DNA from 2 places in the Parabacteroides sp. CH2-D42-20 genome. Region 1 is predicted to be linked to the other one. Evidence: riboswitches for the same ligand, from Rfam matches in the RefSeq annotation. Region 1 holds a riboswitch; the other holds the start of a gene.

Region 1 (8,012 bases):
CACCGTAGCGGGTAGATAACTCAACCAGACCGTATTTCCCCGCCGTAGCGTTGAAATAAGAATCGATGGAGGGAGTGGCGGAACCCAATAAGGTCTTACCGCCGTGCATACCCGCCAAGACGATGGCAGCGTTACGGGCATGGTAACGGGGTGCCGGGTCCTGCTGCTTATACGTATTCTCATGCTCCTCGTCCACGATAATTAAGCCCAAGTCCTTAAACGGAAGGAAGAGGGAAGAACGAACCCCCAATACCAGCATAGGCTCGTCGTTATGCAATAGCTTATTCCAAACTTCCACCCGCTCGTTATCCGAGAACTTAGAGTGGTAGACCAATAGCTTATCCCCGAATAATTTCGCCAGCCGTTCCGTGATCTGGGTCGTGATAGCGATCTCCGGCAACATATATAAAACCTGCCGCCCCAGCCGCAAGACCTCATGGATCAAACGGACGTATATCTCGGTCTTACCACTGGAAGTCACGCCATGAAGCAAGCAGACCTCCTTCGTCTTGAAAGCCTCATGGATCTCTCCATAGGCTTTCTCTTGCGCCGGACTGAGCGGATTCGGCTCTTGCAAGCGGCAGACGGATACTTGCAAACGACCCACCTCTTTCTCGTAACTCTCCAAGATACCCCGTTTCAGCAGACCCTCCAATACCGCAGAGGTATAACCACTGCGTTCCAATAGCTCTTTCTTGGAAAGCTCCTTCGATAAAGCGGGATTCAAGGTATGGCTTAAATCCAAGAAGCTGACCAGCAAAAGCTCTTGCTTCTTCGCTCGTTTCAAATCCTCGAACACCGCCTGTAATTTCGTCTCATCCCGGTAAGCCTCGGCCAAACGGATAAACGCCTGTGTCTTGGGAACGAATCCTCGCTTTAGCTCCTCGCTCACCTCGACCGCCCCTTTCACCATCAAGGAAGAGACGATCGGGACAACATTTCGGAGACCGGTCTTCTTCTCCAACTCCGAGATCGTCAATTTCAAAACCCCGCTAAAGGCATCCAGTACCGCTTGCTCGTTCGGGCGCAAGGGGGCGGTGGCCTCGAAATCCTCATTATAAGTAACCGCCGTCTCGCTTTCCAACTTTAAGCCGGAAGGCAAGGCCGCCTTATACACATCGCCCAGCTTACATATATAATAAGAAGATATCCATTTCCAGAAACGGAGTTGCGGACGGCGGAGCACCGGCGTGGCATCCAGCAAAGCGTAGATCTCCTTCGTCTCAAAATCGGATACCGGTTCCCGGTCGTGTACCTCCATGACGATAGCCGTATAATATCGTTTCTTCCCGAAATGCACGATCACCCGGCAACCGGGAGTCACGGCTCTCTCCAGATCTTCGGGTATCCGATAGGTATAGCTATTCTCCAAAGGAAGGGGAAGTATGACGTCCGCGTATTTCATTCAAACAGGTGTTTCATTACGAGCCCAAAAATAACAAAAAAGGCCGGACTTCTAAAGCCCAGCCTCTCTCATTTTATTTTCACCTATTTAGAACAAGATCGCTGCCGTGATAGACCATCCACGGTTCTTTCCGGCACCGTCGGAGAGGTTCACCTTCTCAATGCTATAGTTATCAGTCAGTCCCAGACCATAATTGAAACCCACCTGCAAGTGGCTGATCAACTCCACGCCGGCACCGAAGTTAAGACCTGCGCTGAAATTCTTCGCCTTCACCTGATCCGCTACGGAACCCGGGATATCCCAAAACTTATCACCGCCTACACGGAAACCGATATACGGACCGGCTGCCAGATACGCCTTGACGATCGGTAAGCCGAATTTCCATTTCAAGTTGACCGGAACATCGATATAATCCGTCTTCATCGAAGTCTTCACCCCGCCAGCCGAGGTCGTTTCCAAACCCTTTTGCGAATACAACACCGCCGCATCGATCCCGACACCCACCAACGGTAAGGTCGTCTCGATCATCGGACCCACTTGGAAGCCGGTTACGTTATCCGCTTTCAACACGTCCGAGTTGAAATGAACAGACGATATATTCACACCTCCCTTGATACCGAATTTAAGCTGAGCGTTCGCCGGAAGCGCCATCAACGCTAGCAAGGCAACCATAAGAAATCCCACAATTTTCTTCATATTCATACTTCTTTTGTTAATTACTCGTTGCAAATAAACGCACTTTTCTAATAATAAACAAATATTCTCTATAGAGTGTTCACGGAATACCCCAGTCCTTTAAACGCAAAGAAAGCATGCATCTTACACACGGAGCTCATCCCGTCGGTCAGATTCATGCTTCTTTCCCTAATTATTATGGCAAAATAATTATCCGAAACCATGAGACGACTTGATAAGAAAACCTTGGATAAAGAATAGTAAAAACCGGATACGATTCTTGCGTTCTCTTCCGGCCTTTCCTCGAAGCCGTCGAAAATATACACGCCTTGCAGGTCTTCTGACTTACTTCCGGTCTTAAGCGCCTTCCCATTCACTTGAATGAACAGTGGCAACAGTATTGCTCAACCCGTTTATGAAGCTTACAGCAGCGGGACTGTCCGGGATTCTCACCCGATTCCCTTTTAATCCCTATCCGGCGATTGCCGAAAGGGAACAAAGCATGTAGCAAAGATACATAAAGTTTTGATGTAGCCTAACACTTTCCACAAAAAATATCCTTATATTCCCGGTTCCTGATATAGCATAAAGCCGCCCCGATAGCCGTGCGATACTCGGCATACTCCGGTATCTTGAAATGGACATCGCACATCTCCTCCAGACGGGGGAAAATATCCGGGCATTGTGGCAAGCGAGTCAGGTTACCGATCAATACGATATTCTTGATATCGCCATTTAACGAGGCGAAAACAGCTCCTTGCCCGATGGTCTGCAAGACCATATGAACGATACCGAGAGCGATATCCTCAACCTTAGCGTTCGCGTCCGCTTTTCCGAAAATAGAGGCTGTCACGTCCAGCGGCAGGCCGGGTAGCGGATGCGGCGTAATATCCCGGATATGCAAGTCGATATCATTCAAGGAACCGTGCTCGGCCAAAGACGCTATTTGGTGAAAGTCATGCGTTTTCAATAATAGCTTAGACAAGCCGAGGATTGTTCCGCCACCGATACCCAATCCCCCGATATGCTCGATCGTGGAGCCTTGTACCTTGACAAAGGAGGTACCCGTTCCCATGCTGACCACCAATAGACTGTCCAGTCCCGTATTATATTGCGCCCCTAGCCCATTCGCAAGGAACTCATCCGTCTTCGCGGTTGGTAAGCCATATAAAGGTTGATCGATATAAGCGCTACCTACACCTGTCAAGATCACTTTCTCTATATTCGAGAGCGAGATGTTATTATCATAAATATATTTACCGAAGGCCCCGAATAAAGAGGTTACCGGATCGGTAGCTTTCACGAACATCGGGTTCTTGATCTTCTTATCCTCCACGCCGACGATCTTGGTCGTGCTACCTCCCACATCTATACCTATAACGATTCCCATGATTCTTTCCCTTTTTAATTGAATAATCGCTACAAAAGTACATAAACCCGCATACAATACTAAAAAAGGCCGGACAAAATCAATTGTCCAGCCTCTCTTTATTTAAAAACCGTAAGGCCTAAACTCTATTTATTCGCCTAACAAGATCTCAAGGATCTGGCAAGCTGCCTTCGATACGGAAGTACCCGGGCCAAAGATAGCGGCAACGCCAGCCTTATACAAGAAATCATAGTCTTGAGCCGGGATTACACCTCCAGCAATAACGATGATGTCCTCACGACCTAGTTTCTTCAACTCCTCGATAACCTGCGGAACCAACGTCTTATGACCAGCGGCCAAAGAAGAAACGCCCATTACGTGAACGTCGTTCTCCACAGCTTGACGGGCAGCCTCGGCCGGAGTCTGGAACAACGGTCCCATATCTACGTCGAAACCACAGTCCGCATAACCAGTAGCGACAACCTTAGCGCCACGGTCGTGTCCGTCCTGACCCATCTTAGCGATCATGATACGAGGCTGACGGCCTTCTTTCTTAGCGAATTGCTCGCAAAGCTCGCAAGCTTTCTGGAAGTCTGCGTCTTTCTTAGTTTCTGATGAATACACGCCTGAAATAGTTCTAATGATTGCTTTATAACGACCTACAACCACCTCGCAAGCATCGGAGATCTCTCCCAATGACGCACGCAAGCCGGCAGCCTTAACAGCCAACTCTAATAAGTTGCCCTTCTTCGTCTTCACGCACTCCGTGATATCAGCCAAAGCTTTTTGAACAGCGGCTTCGTCACGGTTAGCACGCAACTCCTTCAAAGCGGCGATCTGCTCGTTACGTACGGCTGTATTATCGATCTCAAGGATATCGATCGGATCTTCCTTCGGCAAACGATATTTGTTAACACCAACGATGGTCTGAACACCAGAGTCGATACGAGCCTGTGTACGAGCGGCAGCTTCCTCGATACGCATCTTAGGAAGACCAGTCTCGATGGCTTTCGCCATACCACCCATGCTCTCGATCTCTTGGATCAATGCCCAACCTTTATGTACCAACTCATTCGTCAAAGACTCTACATAGTAAGAACCAGCCCACGGGTCGATCTCCTTACAGATCTTAGTCTCTTCCTGAATGTAAATCTGTGTATTACGAGCGATACGAGCGGAGAAATCGGTCGGCAAAGCGATCGCCTCATCCAATGCGTTCGTATGCAAAGATTGTGTATGTCCTAATGTAGCGGCCATAGCCTCGATACAAGTACGTCCTACGTTATTGAACGGATCTTGCTCGGTCAATGACCAACCGGAAGTCTGGCTATGTGTACGCAATGCCAATGATTTCGGGTTCTTAGCGCCGAAGCTCTTCACGATCTTCGCCCACAACATACGAGCCGCACGCATCTTGGCGATCTCCATGAAGTGATTTACACCGATAGCCCAGAAGAATGACAAACGGGGAGCGAACGCATCCACATCGATACCGGCGTTGATACCGGCACGAAGATATTCCATACCGTCACACAACGTATAAGCCATCTCGATATCAGCCGTAGCACCAGCCTCCTGCATATGATAACCGGAGATAGAGATAGAGTTGAACTTCGGCATCTTCTGAGAGGTGTACTCGAAGATATCAGCGATAATCTTCATGGAGAACTCAGGCGGATAGATATAGGTATTACGTACCATGAACTCTTTCAATATATCGTTCTGGATCGTACCGGCCATTTCCTCCAACTTAGCACCTTGCTCCAAACCTGCGTTGATATAGAATGCCAATACCGGAAGCACACCACCATTCATGGTCATGGAAACAGACATCTTGTTCAAAGGAATACCATCGAACAACACTTTCATGTTCTCCAAGGAACAGATAGATACACCCGCTTTACCTACATCACCAACCACACGTTCGTTGTCGGCATCGTAACCACGGTGAGTCGGAAGGTCGAACGCAACGGACAAACCTTTCTGACCGGAAGCCAAGTTACGGCGATAGAAAGCGTTAGACTCCTCAGCGGTAGAGAAACCTGCGTACTGACGGATTGTCCAAGGACGCATAGCGTACATACCGCTGTACGGGCCACGTAGATAAGGAGGCAAACCGGAAGCATAGTTCAAGTGCTCCATACCCTCCAAGTCTTCTTTTGTATATACAGGTTTCACCTCGATATGCTCGGGTGTTTTCCAATTGGGCTCGATGCCATTGGCTTTTGCCCATTCGGCAGCGTTTGTGGCTGCGAATCCGGCATTCTTTATATCTATGTTTTTAAAATTTGGTCTCATAATTGTTTATACTTAAGCGATTCCTAATTTAGCGTTGAATGCTTTCAATGTCTCAAGCACATTGCTCTTTACATTTACGAACTGGTCGATACCTTGAGCCTTCAAGTCGTCCGCGCAAGCAGGAGCTCCGGCTACAACGAATTCGGCACGTCCGGCCAAAGCCTTGTAAGCAGCAGGAGCGAATTCAGCATACTCGTCATCACTAGAGCAAAGAACCACGATCTCGGCACCAGCCTTGACAGCAGCCTCAACACCAGCCTCAACCGTATCGAAGCCTAAGTTATCAATTATCTTATATCCGGCACAACCGAAGAAGTTAGCGGAGAACTGTGAACGAGCCAAACGCATCGCCAAGTTACCTATCGTCAACATAAATACCTTCGGAGTCTTGCCACTCTTCTCTGTCGTCATACGCAAAGCCTCGAATTCAGAAGCGCCGCGAGAGAAATCAAGAGCCGGGATCGTTGCCTCACCGCAATGACCACCGCCACAACAGCAAGAACCTTTTTCTTGAATCTTATCGGCAGCTACTTCCGTGAAGTTAGGATACTGGTTAGAACCCAACAAGATCTCACGACGGGTAGCAACCGCTTTCTTACGAGCTACATTCGAAGCGTTAACGGCATTCTGGATCTCACCTGCGTTCACGGCAACGGAGAATCCTCCTTTTTCCTCAACCTCCAAGAACAACTTCCAAGCGACATCAGCCAAGGAATTCGTCAATACCTCTACATAATAAGAACCGGCAGACGGGTCAACGACCTTATCCAAGTGGCACTCTTCCTTCAATAATAATTGTTGGTTACGTGCGATACGCTCAGAGAAATCGTCTGGAGTCTGGTAAATCTTATCAAACGGGCGAACCGTGATAGAGTCTACGCCGGCAAGAGCGGCAGACATAGCCTCAGTTTGAGAACGAAGCAAGTTTACGTGAGCATCGTAAACCGTCATGTTCCACTCTGAAGTCTGTGCGTGAGCAACCATCTTGCAAGCGCATTCGCAGGCCGGCTTATAAGCGGCTACGATCTCGGCCCACAACCAACGAGCCGCACGGAACTTAGCGATTTCCATGAAGTAGTTAGAGCTGATACCAAAATTGAATTTGATTTTCTTGGCAACCTCGTCAGCGGTGAAACCAGCCTCGGTAAGTTTTGCCATCAATTCGTTACCCCAAGCCAAGGCGTAACCTAATTCCTGAGAAATGTAAGCGCCAGCATTGTTGAAAAGGAACGCATTTACAGCCAATACACGGTAGTTAGGCAAAGCCTGTCCAGCTTTGAGCACAGCTGCGGCACCTTCTACCCACTCACTGTTTTCTTTACCTTTTACTAAAGGTTTCTTGAAAGCGTCATAGTTTACAGAACCGTAGCACTTCTCTGCGTCGACACCCTTGCCTTTGAAGTAGTCAGCCAAGATACCGATCAACTTCTCCGCTTTGCAGTTGCAAGTGTTGAAGTTCAATTCTACGGAAGCCGGACAAATACCCTCTAATAAAGTAGCTATGTTCTCCTCGTTCACCTCATCACCTTTGATGATGAACCCAAGAGAAGTAACACCTTTCGTCAAAAGGTCTAGTGCTTTCTCGTTAGCACCCTTGAAGCAGCAAACTTCAATGTTCTGGCGTACCTTCCAATCGTTGTCTTTCTTCGTTCCACGAACATAAGGGAATTCACCGGGAAGAGACTCTGTAGTCTTTAAACCCTCGATGTCTTCTGCACGATAGAAAGGATTTACATTAAATCCTTCGCCTGTCTTCCAAACAAGCTTTTTCTCAAACGGTACCCCTTTCAGGTCGGCCGTTATCTTCGCCATCCACTCTTCAGTAGACACAGGTGCGAATTCTGAGAAAAGTTTTTCTTTAAGTTCTGCCATAATATTAGTTGTTTATTAAACTGGTATTAGTAATGTTCAATACTATTTTGTTCAATTACAGATGGCAAAGGTAGAATAAATAAACAGTACCGACAATGAAAAAACAATGAAATCGCAACTACTTTTAACGCCTTTTAGTGGTATTCTCCCCGTTTTCTTGGCATTTTGATAAAAAACACACTTTTTCTTCAAAAAAACTCAGTCCAACTATTGCAGAATTAAAAAATATATCTACCTTTGCATCGTCAAACAAAAACAATGACATCTAAATGGTGGATTCGTCTAACGGTTAGGACACATGCCTCTCACGCATGTAATACGAGTTCGATTCTCGTATCCACTACAAAAGCTCTCAACCTATTGGTTGGGAGTTTTTTTTTATATACCTTCGCT
Region 2 (8,012 bases), on a different contig from region 1:
AACGTACGTAGCATGATTAACTATAAGATATTGGATACGGCGGAACGGGATGCTTATAACACCGCCCATGGTACGGATTATGATGAGATACAGATGCGTGCGAATATCGATAAAGCGAAGATCAAAGGTATTAACGTGACCTTCAATAGTTATCTGGGAGCGGGCTTTACCTTGAATGGTGGCTATAGTTTCATGGATGGAAAGAACGTATACGAGGATGAACCTTTGGATAAGACCGTTAAGCATAGTGGTACGGTAGCGGCTATGTGGTCTCATACTTGGAATAAGTATAAGCTGAACGTGAATTTTAACGGACGTATCCAAGGGGAACGTTATTCTACTTCTTATGGATACGCACCGAAATATTCCTTGTGGAATCTCAATACGAGCCATACGTTTAGAGCCGGCGATTTCTTGTTGGAACCGGGAGTAGGTATCGAGAACCTTTTTGATTATGTAGATGATCGTCCCTTTAATTACAATTACGCTACATTGACCCCGGGCCGTACCTATTACGTCAGCCTTCTGGTCCGTTTCAAGCAGTAAACTGTCACATGTCAACTATTAACTAATATAATAATGTATAGGGGATTTTTACGATCCATGTTTGTTTGTTCACTCCTGCTCGGGCTCGCCTGTTCATTATGGGCGAAACCCGGGCGGGAGTTTTACGCTTCCGATATCCGGGAGAGCATGGAAAAGGGAGATAAGTTAGCGATCTTGATGGTACATTTCGGGAGTGCTTACCCGGAAGCTCGTACCCAAGTACTCGATGTGATGAACAAGCGTGTCAAGGAGGCTTTCCCAGACGTGGAAGTCCGGCAGGCTTATAGCGCCCGTAGCGTAGTGAGTCGGTTGAGGGCGCAAGGTGTTTGGGTTCAGTTGCCGGCGGACGCCTTGGTGGAGTTGCGTGATCAAGGGTTTACCCATGTAATTATCCAACCGACTATCATTATAGAGGGTGTGGAGATGGAAGCGATCCGCAAAGAGGCGGAACAGCGAAAAGGTTTGTTTAAGGATTTGCGTGTAGGTAATCCCTTGTTATATGATGATACCGATTATGAGGCGGTGATGAAAGCGGTTTCCTCACCTTCTGGAGTGACTAAAAATGGGGCTAAGTTATTGGTGGCGCACGGAACTTATCATGCCAGTAACTCGGCTTACGCGAAATTGGGGTATATGTTCCAGACCAAAGGAATGAAAGATTATTATACCGGAACCCGTGAGGGTTTCCCTACGATCGAGGATGTAGGTGAGCAAATGCGCCAAGCCGGTCATAAGCGTGTGCAGTTGATTCCTTTTATGTTCGTACTGATTCGAGGTACGGAAAATACGGTTACGGATTTCTGGCAGAAAGGGCTACGTCAACAGGGTTTCGATGTGGATATTTATTTAAAGCCTCTAGGTGAGAATCCGGCGATCCGGTCTTTATTTATCGATCACATCCGTTTCGCCATGAAATATAAACGGGCGACGATTTTTGATCGAAAGAAATTATATACACACTGAACAATTGAAAATTGAGAATTGAAAATTAGTGAGTACTTACTGAACCAATTTTCAATTCTCAATTCTCAATTATTTACTGGTAGTCTTCTCCGGTTTCCCAAGCCTCCGCATCATTATATAATGCTTTTAGATGGTTCACCCAGATCTGACGAACAGCGTCGTAATCGCCTAAGCCTATGATCTTACAGTTCTCTAAACTTCCGTTATGGCTTTCTTTCGTGTCAATCTTGAAGCCCATCTTCAAAAGTTTTAGTCTCCAGCAAGCGTCGGCGTTAGGAGCGGCAGCGCTGAAATCATCACCCTCCTCGATACCCCAAAGGTCATTATGCGCATGGTCTCCGGCGATAGACATGAACGGAGCTAAGGAGATCGTGATCTCTTCCGGTTTTAAGTTATGATCCTCGCAGTATTTGGTAAGTTTGGAGTAGACACATTCCTCATTTGGTTCGCCTTCTTCCGGCCAGAACAACATATCTCCGTAATCAACGGTACCTACGAATACATTCTTGTTAGCGGCCAAGGCTTGCATAGCCTCTTCTGTTTCCGTGTATTTCGTATTTGCGTTATAGTTTTTATCCGGGTTACCATGTCCCATTAATAAAAGGATGTTCTTGTTATCAGCCAATTTATCACTGTAGTGGCTGTATAGGACTTTCGCTACGGCTTCCACATCATCCTCGTCGTATACCAAACAAGGGCTTTTTACGACTTGAACACTCGGGAAAGACTCGATCATGAATTTCTTCTTCACGTCCGTATTCATCAAGCTTAGGTATTCCTCACCCGGGATGATGTGTAAGGACTGTACCGCTACCTTCTTGTAACCGGCATTTCCTAGAGCTTGTAACCAAAGGTCCGGTTGGTAACGTGCGATACCGGTCTCTGCCTCTACACGATTCACGCAAGTACGGGAGGTAAATGACAAATAGATGTCCGCATCGGGAAATGCGTTCTGGAAATCGGCCAATGTTGCGTCGTAAGTCTTGATAGACTCCTTGAATGTGCTACCGAATGTACACAACAAGATCGCCGTGTCATGTTTCTTACTTGTCTTTACGACTTCTTCCGCCGGGTTTGCGGTATTGTCGTCGTCTCCATCATCACAGGAGGTAAAAACTGCGCTTGAGGCAAATAGACTCGCCGCAAGCAAAAGGTACTTAAATTTGTTCATCGCATTTAACTTTTAAGATTGTTTATAGTTTATGTTTATTCTGAAATTTCACGATAAAGGAGGCGTACCAAGTCCGTCCGGGAGACGTAGTTCCACGATGGCGTCCGAACGGGGTACGATCCACATAATCGAAGATATTATCGATACCGACATTGATATCTAGGTTCCATTTTTTCTTTTTCAATACGTTATGACGGGTATTCAATCGCCATAGCTGATAACTTTTTCCATCACCGTCCGTGATATAAAAGCGGGTGGATTGGTATCGGCCGAACAAGGTGACATCCAATTTATACTTTTTCCACGCATGGTTCCATGCTAGTTTCCAATTGGCATTATGGAATGAGGTTCCGTTGATCGGGGTGTAGAGCATATAATTCGAGTCGGCCGGATCATCCGTATATTGCGCTTTGGCATCCGTATAGCTATAGCCTCCACCAATAGCCAAGGAAGATAGGATTTGATAGGTGAGCGATATATCTCCCCCGAAAGAGCGGGCTTTGGATAAGTTCTTGTGTTGCATGCTGGCCTCGATCTCATCCAATCGGTCTTCGGCGCTTGTCGGGATCTCGGTCAAGGCGATCATGTTCTTGATACGGTTGTAGAATCCTGTTACCGTGATCTGCAGGTTCGATGCGTGATATTCTACGCTCGCCGAATAATAATTGGACTTTTGCGGTTTTAAATCCTTATTACCATAATAATGTTTCCACGGGCCGCCGCCGATCTGCGTGATATAATCATCGTGCAACTCCTTTAAGGTAGGAGCCTTAAATCCATTTGAGTATGTGGCTCGGATATTGAAGTCGCCTAGTTTGTACATGGCGGAGACTTTAGGGGTAAACGTAGCCCCGAACTCTTGGTGCACGACGAAGCGCCCACCTACCGTCACATTCAACCGATCCGTCGGGTTCCATTCGTCTTGTACATAAGCGGAAGCCGTAAATACGGAGGCTTTCCCGTTCTCGATACGCCGGGGAGATTTCAAATGATCGTATTGATATTCGAGTCCGGCGCTTAGGATATTGTTTTCCCCGAGATGGAATACGCTTTTGGCTTGTCCTAGGAAACGTTGTTGAGAGGTTTCCAGAATATGTTCTCCGGGATAACGAGTGATACGTAAATCCGTCTCCGGATCGAAGAAGTTCGTAACATCTTTATGATGGTAATTATAGAAATAACTATAGTTACCATAAGTTAGGTCTACCGAAAGAAAATTCAGTCCTCCCAATGTGTATTTAGCTCCTCCGGCCACATCGAAGTTCCGGTAGAATTGATCATAGGTATAATACTTGAATGCGCCGTGCGGACGATAATTCCATTTCTGGTAAAAAGAGCCATCGGCCGAAAGGTTCAGCCGGTCGTTCACTTTGTAGGTTAAGTTCTCCCTTAACGTAAAGTTCGTGGATCGGTTTACGGTTCGTGTCACGGTTCCATCCATTACCTCGTGATGGTCCCATTCTTGGGTCGTATTTCGCCAGCCGTCCGTATGGGTCGTACTAAGTGAGGTGGTGGAATTCACTCTCTTATGCCCAAAGCCGATTTGTACGCTTTCCAATATATCTCCATATGATCCGACACGAGTCGTATTCGATAGGCTCACTTTATCCCGGTTCTTTTTCGTGATAATATTGATAACACCGGCGATAGCGTCCGAGCCATACAGGGAAGAGGCGGCACCTTTTACGATCTCGATACGTTCGATATTGGCGGGGTTGATAATACTCAAGTCGTTTTGTCCGCCGGTATCTCCGTTGATCCGTTTGCCATTGATAAGGATCAAGATGTAATCGTTGCCTAATCCGTTCATCTGGATGCCACTACCCATGTCGCTCGGATTGAAGGTGATGGAAGCGTTCAGTCCTTCCAGAATATCTTGCATACTGCGTCCTTGGTAACTGTCAAGGGCTTTGCCGGTGATTACCTCTGTTTGCACAGGGGCGTCTTTCAGATAGTGTTCGGTACCCGTACCGGTGACCACGACCTCGTTCAATAGCACGGAAAGTTCCTTCGGATCTTTCAATATGCTTTGGGCGCATACGGATTGTACGCATGCCACCAGAATAGCGAATGCTAAAAGCCTCATATAGTGTTTTATTTGTACACAAAATAAAACAACAAGCCTCTATCTGGTTATGTCTCAAAAAATAAATTGAATCGTTTTTTGTATGACACATACTTCTATCCTGGAAGCTTGATGTTATTGTAAGACTTTAGCAGGTATTCTGGCTCTCCTCTGGTTAGAAACCTTCCCATTCCGACTTAGGAACAGTGGCTTTTGAACTTCTAACCAACTTAATGAGGATTACAGCTGCAGGAACAGCTCCGGATTCACACCGGATTCCCTCTCACCAAACTATGTGATAGCTTGATTACTAAAATCGGAGGCAAAGATATGAATGTTTTCTAATATTTAGAAAATATATATGAAAAAGTTTTTCTATAAACAGCCGATTGCGTTTTTGTAAGGTATGATATGTCTGTCCACTTCTATTTAGGAGAAAGAATATTTACATCATAAAGAAGGTAAATGTAATTGGCTGACAATTCGTAAGTAATACTGTTTGTCGAATCTTACTTCAAGCCTCTCGATTGATAGATTCTTTCCTTGGCCTCATTTATTTTCTGGAACTTCTCGTTGGCGGCCTTGCGGATGTCTTCTCCCAAACTGGCTACTTTGTCCGGATGATGCTTGACGGCCATCCGGCGATAGGCGGCACGGACTTCCTCGTCCGTGGCGGTCGGTTCTATCTCTAGCACCTTGTAGGCATCGTCCAAGGAACTTCCTTTTAGGTTCAACATGGATTCAACTTCTCTATCAGACATTCCCATCGCCATCGCTACCTCTTTCAAGGCATTGATCTCGGCCGCGCACACATTCCCGTCACTCTTAGCGATCTCGGCGAGGAACGCGAGCAATTGCAGCCGCTCCTCATAACTTAGGTTGTATGCGATCTGGGTTCCGCATTCCCGGATGGTATTCTTGAATCCCATGTTGTTCTCTTGATCCATGCGTTTGGCTTGGTCGAAAAGCTTTAGCAATATCTCCTCACCTTGGCTTACGGCGATCTCGCCGAAGTTTCTCCGGAGGAACTGACGGACGTATTCCATCTCGCTATGCATGATCTTCCCGTCGGCACGGATGATATAGGATGCCATAACCAACATGGAGAAAAGGAAACTGTTACGTTCCCCGGCGTATGGGTCTCTTCGTGTATGTTCATCATCGTAATTGGTTCCCCCACCGAAAGACTGCCCCGTCATATTTGCCCCTTCCTCGAAGAAGGAGCCTAATATAATGCCGGCTAGAGCGCCTAGCGGTCCGAACGCCATAAATCCCAAGACGCCACCTATCCATTTCCCGATACCCATATTCCTGTTTATCTTATTTGTTGATTACCGATATGCAATATTCGTAAAAAAACGGGAGATATGCAAATGTAAAAGGCGGGTGTGTGAAGCATACCCGCCTTGCGGTTATTTGGAGAGTTGGATCTTGAATGTTTTCTCACTTATCCGGATGAGATACGTTCCGAAGGGCAATCCCTCGTAGCCCTGTAAGCCTATTTGCTTTTGGTAGCGTACAATCTTTCCATTGAGCGTGATCACCATCACTGGCTGTAGCTATTATTGTTCAATTTTGATCCCGAAAATTCGCTCTATTTCAAAAATATACTTTTTGGTTGTTGTAAACAATACGGCTTCCATTCCAATCGCCTTTGCACCCAACACATTCACCATTCTGTCATCCGCAAACAAACATTCCGACGGTTTAAGGCCATATTTGTCACAAAGGCGAAGATAAATTTCCTTTTCAGGCTTGATGAAGTGTTCCTCACATGATATTACCATACCGTCAAGTAACCGGAATATGTCGAATTTCTCCATGACCCGGTAGATTGTGTCGCTCCAGTTCGTCAACCCATATAGTTTGAATCCGGATTGCTTTAACTTTTTTAGAAGTACACGCATACCTTCAATCTCTCCTGTTATCTCTTCAAGATAATTATCTTTGAAAAATGTGAAGGCATCACTATATTCAGGATACCTTTTTATCGCTCCGTCAATCATTTTATCAAACGGGATTATTCCACGGTCGCACATGTTTATAAATTCCGGATCTGATAGAATCTTGTGAAAACCGATTAGCGACACTTCATCATCCCCGAAATATCGTTCAAGCATGGGTTGCAAATCGTGATTTACGAGGACCTTGCCAAAATCAAAAATGAGGTTTTTAATCATTATCTTCGATATTTTTAATTACACGGAAAGGATTGCCGCCTCCTATCCATACATTTTTAATATTCAGTTTTCATGCTTTCAATTCATGTCATTGCAGAGCCATATTCTTGTTTGAGCCAATTTTTACAGATTGAAGGTACAAAGTTATTAAAAACCGAGAAGAAGACGAACGGATGGAGATCCGTTTTTCTCAATCTCACTTTTTATATTAACTTTGTTCCAGAAGACTTCTGAATGCGGAAAAAGATGAATCTACATATTGAATTAGATACGAGCCATCCGGCATACGAATGGCTTGAAAGGCAGGCCGACAAGATCGGTGCGAAAGGACATTTCGGCACTCACGGGCAGCATCACATAGAGCGGGATAAGATGTGTGAGGCCGCCGGCTGTTATGTGATAGAGAACATCCGCATCGCTCCCGGAGAAATCGATGAGATACAAACGATACGTGTTAATTTTGACTTGGCCTACCCTTCGACCGGTAAGCCTTGTTCGGTTATTTCTTGGAGTTGATGGATGACAAGTTCCGATACAGGCTATCCGGGAATCAGAAGGTTGAGATAGCTCAAAACTTGATTGATATCATGGAAAAAGACTCGGGGATAACCGAGCGGACCATTACGTTTATCGATAACTGGATTCGTACCGGTCCCGCCGAAAAGGGAAAAGCCTTTTTCGATGTGTGGGACATCGTCTTGAGAAACTATCTGCCGACAACCAGACCTGTTCTATTCCGCACGTGCGCAGAAATCGGTAAGGACGGCAAAATAGTAAGTTTTACCGCACGATTGGAATGCGCAAGAAGATTCGCCAAAGATAATAGTGAATTCCTAATTATATGTGATACAAAAGAAACGCTTATGTGTGAGGAGGAAGTTTATCGGCCGGGGGAGTACGAGCATACGTTCTATCCGCTTGTAGAAGTCTTGAAGAAAGCGGGGTCTTGCGGTGGATGCGGCTTCTCGCAAAGATTGCTGGATGATTATATTGGCGAGGATGAGTATATCATGAGAATCAACTTAACGGATATACATTGTTTCAAGTGGAAATGAGAAAGGGACAATGATGTTCCACATTTTAATCG

The links. A riboswitch is a leader RNA that binds a small molecule or an ion and turns the genes downstream of it on or off. The one in region 1 is predicted to bind cobalamin.
Region 2: another riboswitch for cobalamin. It lies ahead of D7V92_RS00425 (TonB-dependent siderophore receptor); the one in region 1 lies ahead of D7V92_RS01995 (porin family protein).

Annotation. Positions count from the first base shown of each region.
Region 1 is NZ_RAYG01000002.1:89,949-97,960, forward strand. It holds gene priA (primosomal protein N') at 1-1,405, opposite strand, end outside; gene D7V92_RS01995 (porin family protein) at 1,493-2,101, opposite strand; cobalamin riboswitch at 2,393-2,596, opposite strand; gene coaW (type II pantothenate kinase) at 2,616-3,470, opposite strand; gene scpA (methylmalonyl-CoA mutase) at 3,600-5,747, opposite strand; gene mutA (methylmalonyl-CoA mutase small subunit) at 5,760-7,619, opposite strand; tRNA gene D7V92_RS02015 (tRNA-Glu) at 7,891-7,962, shown strand.
Region 2 is NZ_RAYG01000001.1:112,385-120,396, reverse strand. It holds gene D7V92_RS00440 (TonB-dependent receptor) at 1-546, shown strand, start outside; gene D7V92_RS00435 (sirohydrochlorin cobaltochelatase) at 580-1,509, shown strand; gene D7V92_RS00430 (sirohydrochlorin cobaltochelatase) at 1,583-2,680, opposite strand; gene D7V92_RS00425 (TonB-dependent siderophore receptor) at 2,703-4,766, opposite strand; cobalamin riboswitch at 4,878-5,075, opposite strand; gene D7V92_RS00420 (DnaJ domain-containing protein) at 5,255-6,052, opposite strand; gene D7V92_RS00415 (HAD family phosphatase) at 6,308-6,925, opposite strand; gene D7V92_RS00410 (hypothetical protein) at 7,172-7,441, shown strand; gene D7V92_RS00405 (hypothetical protein) at 7,441-7,980, shown strand.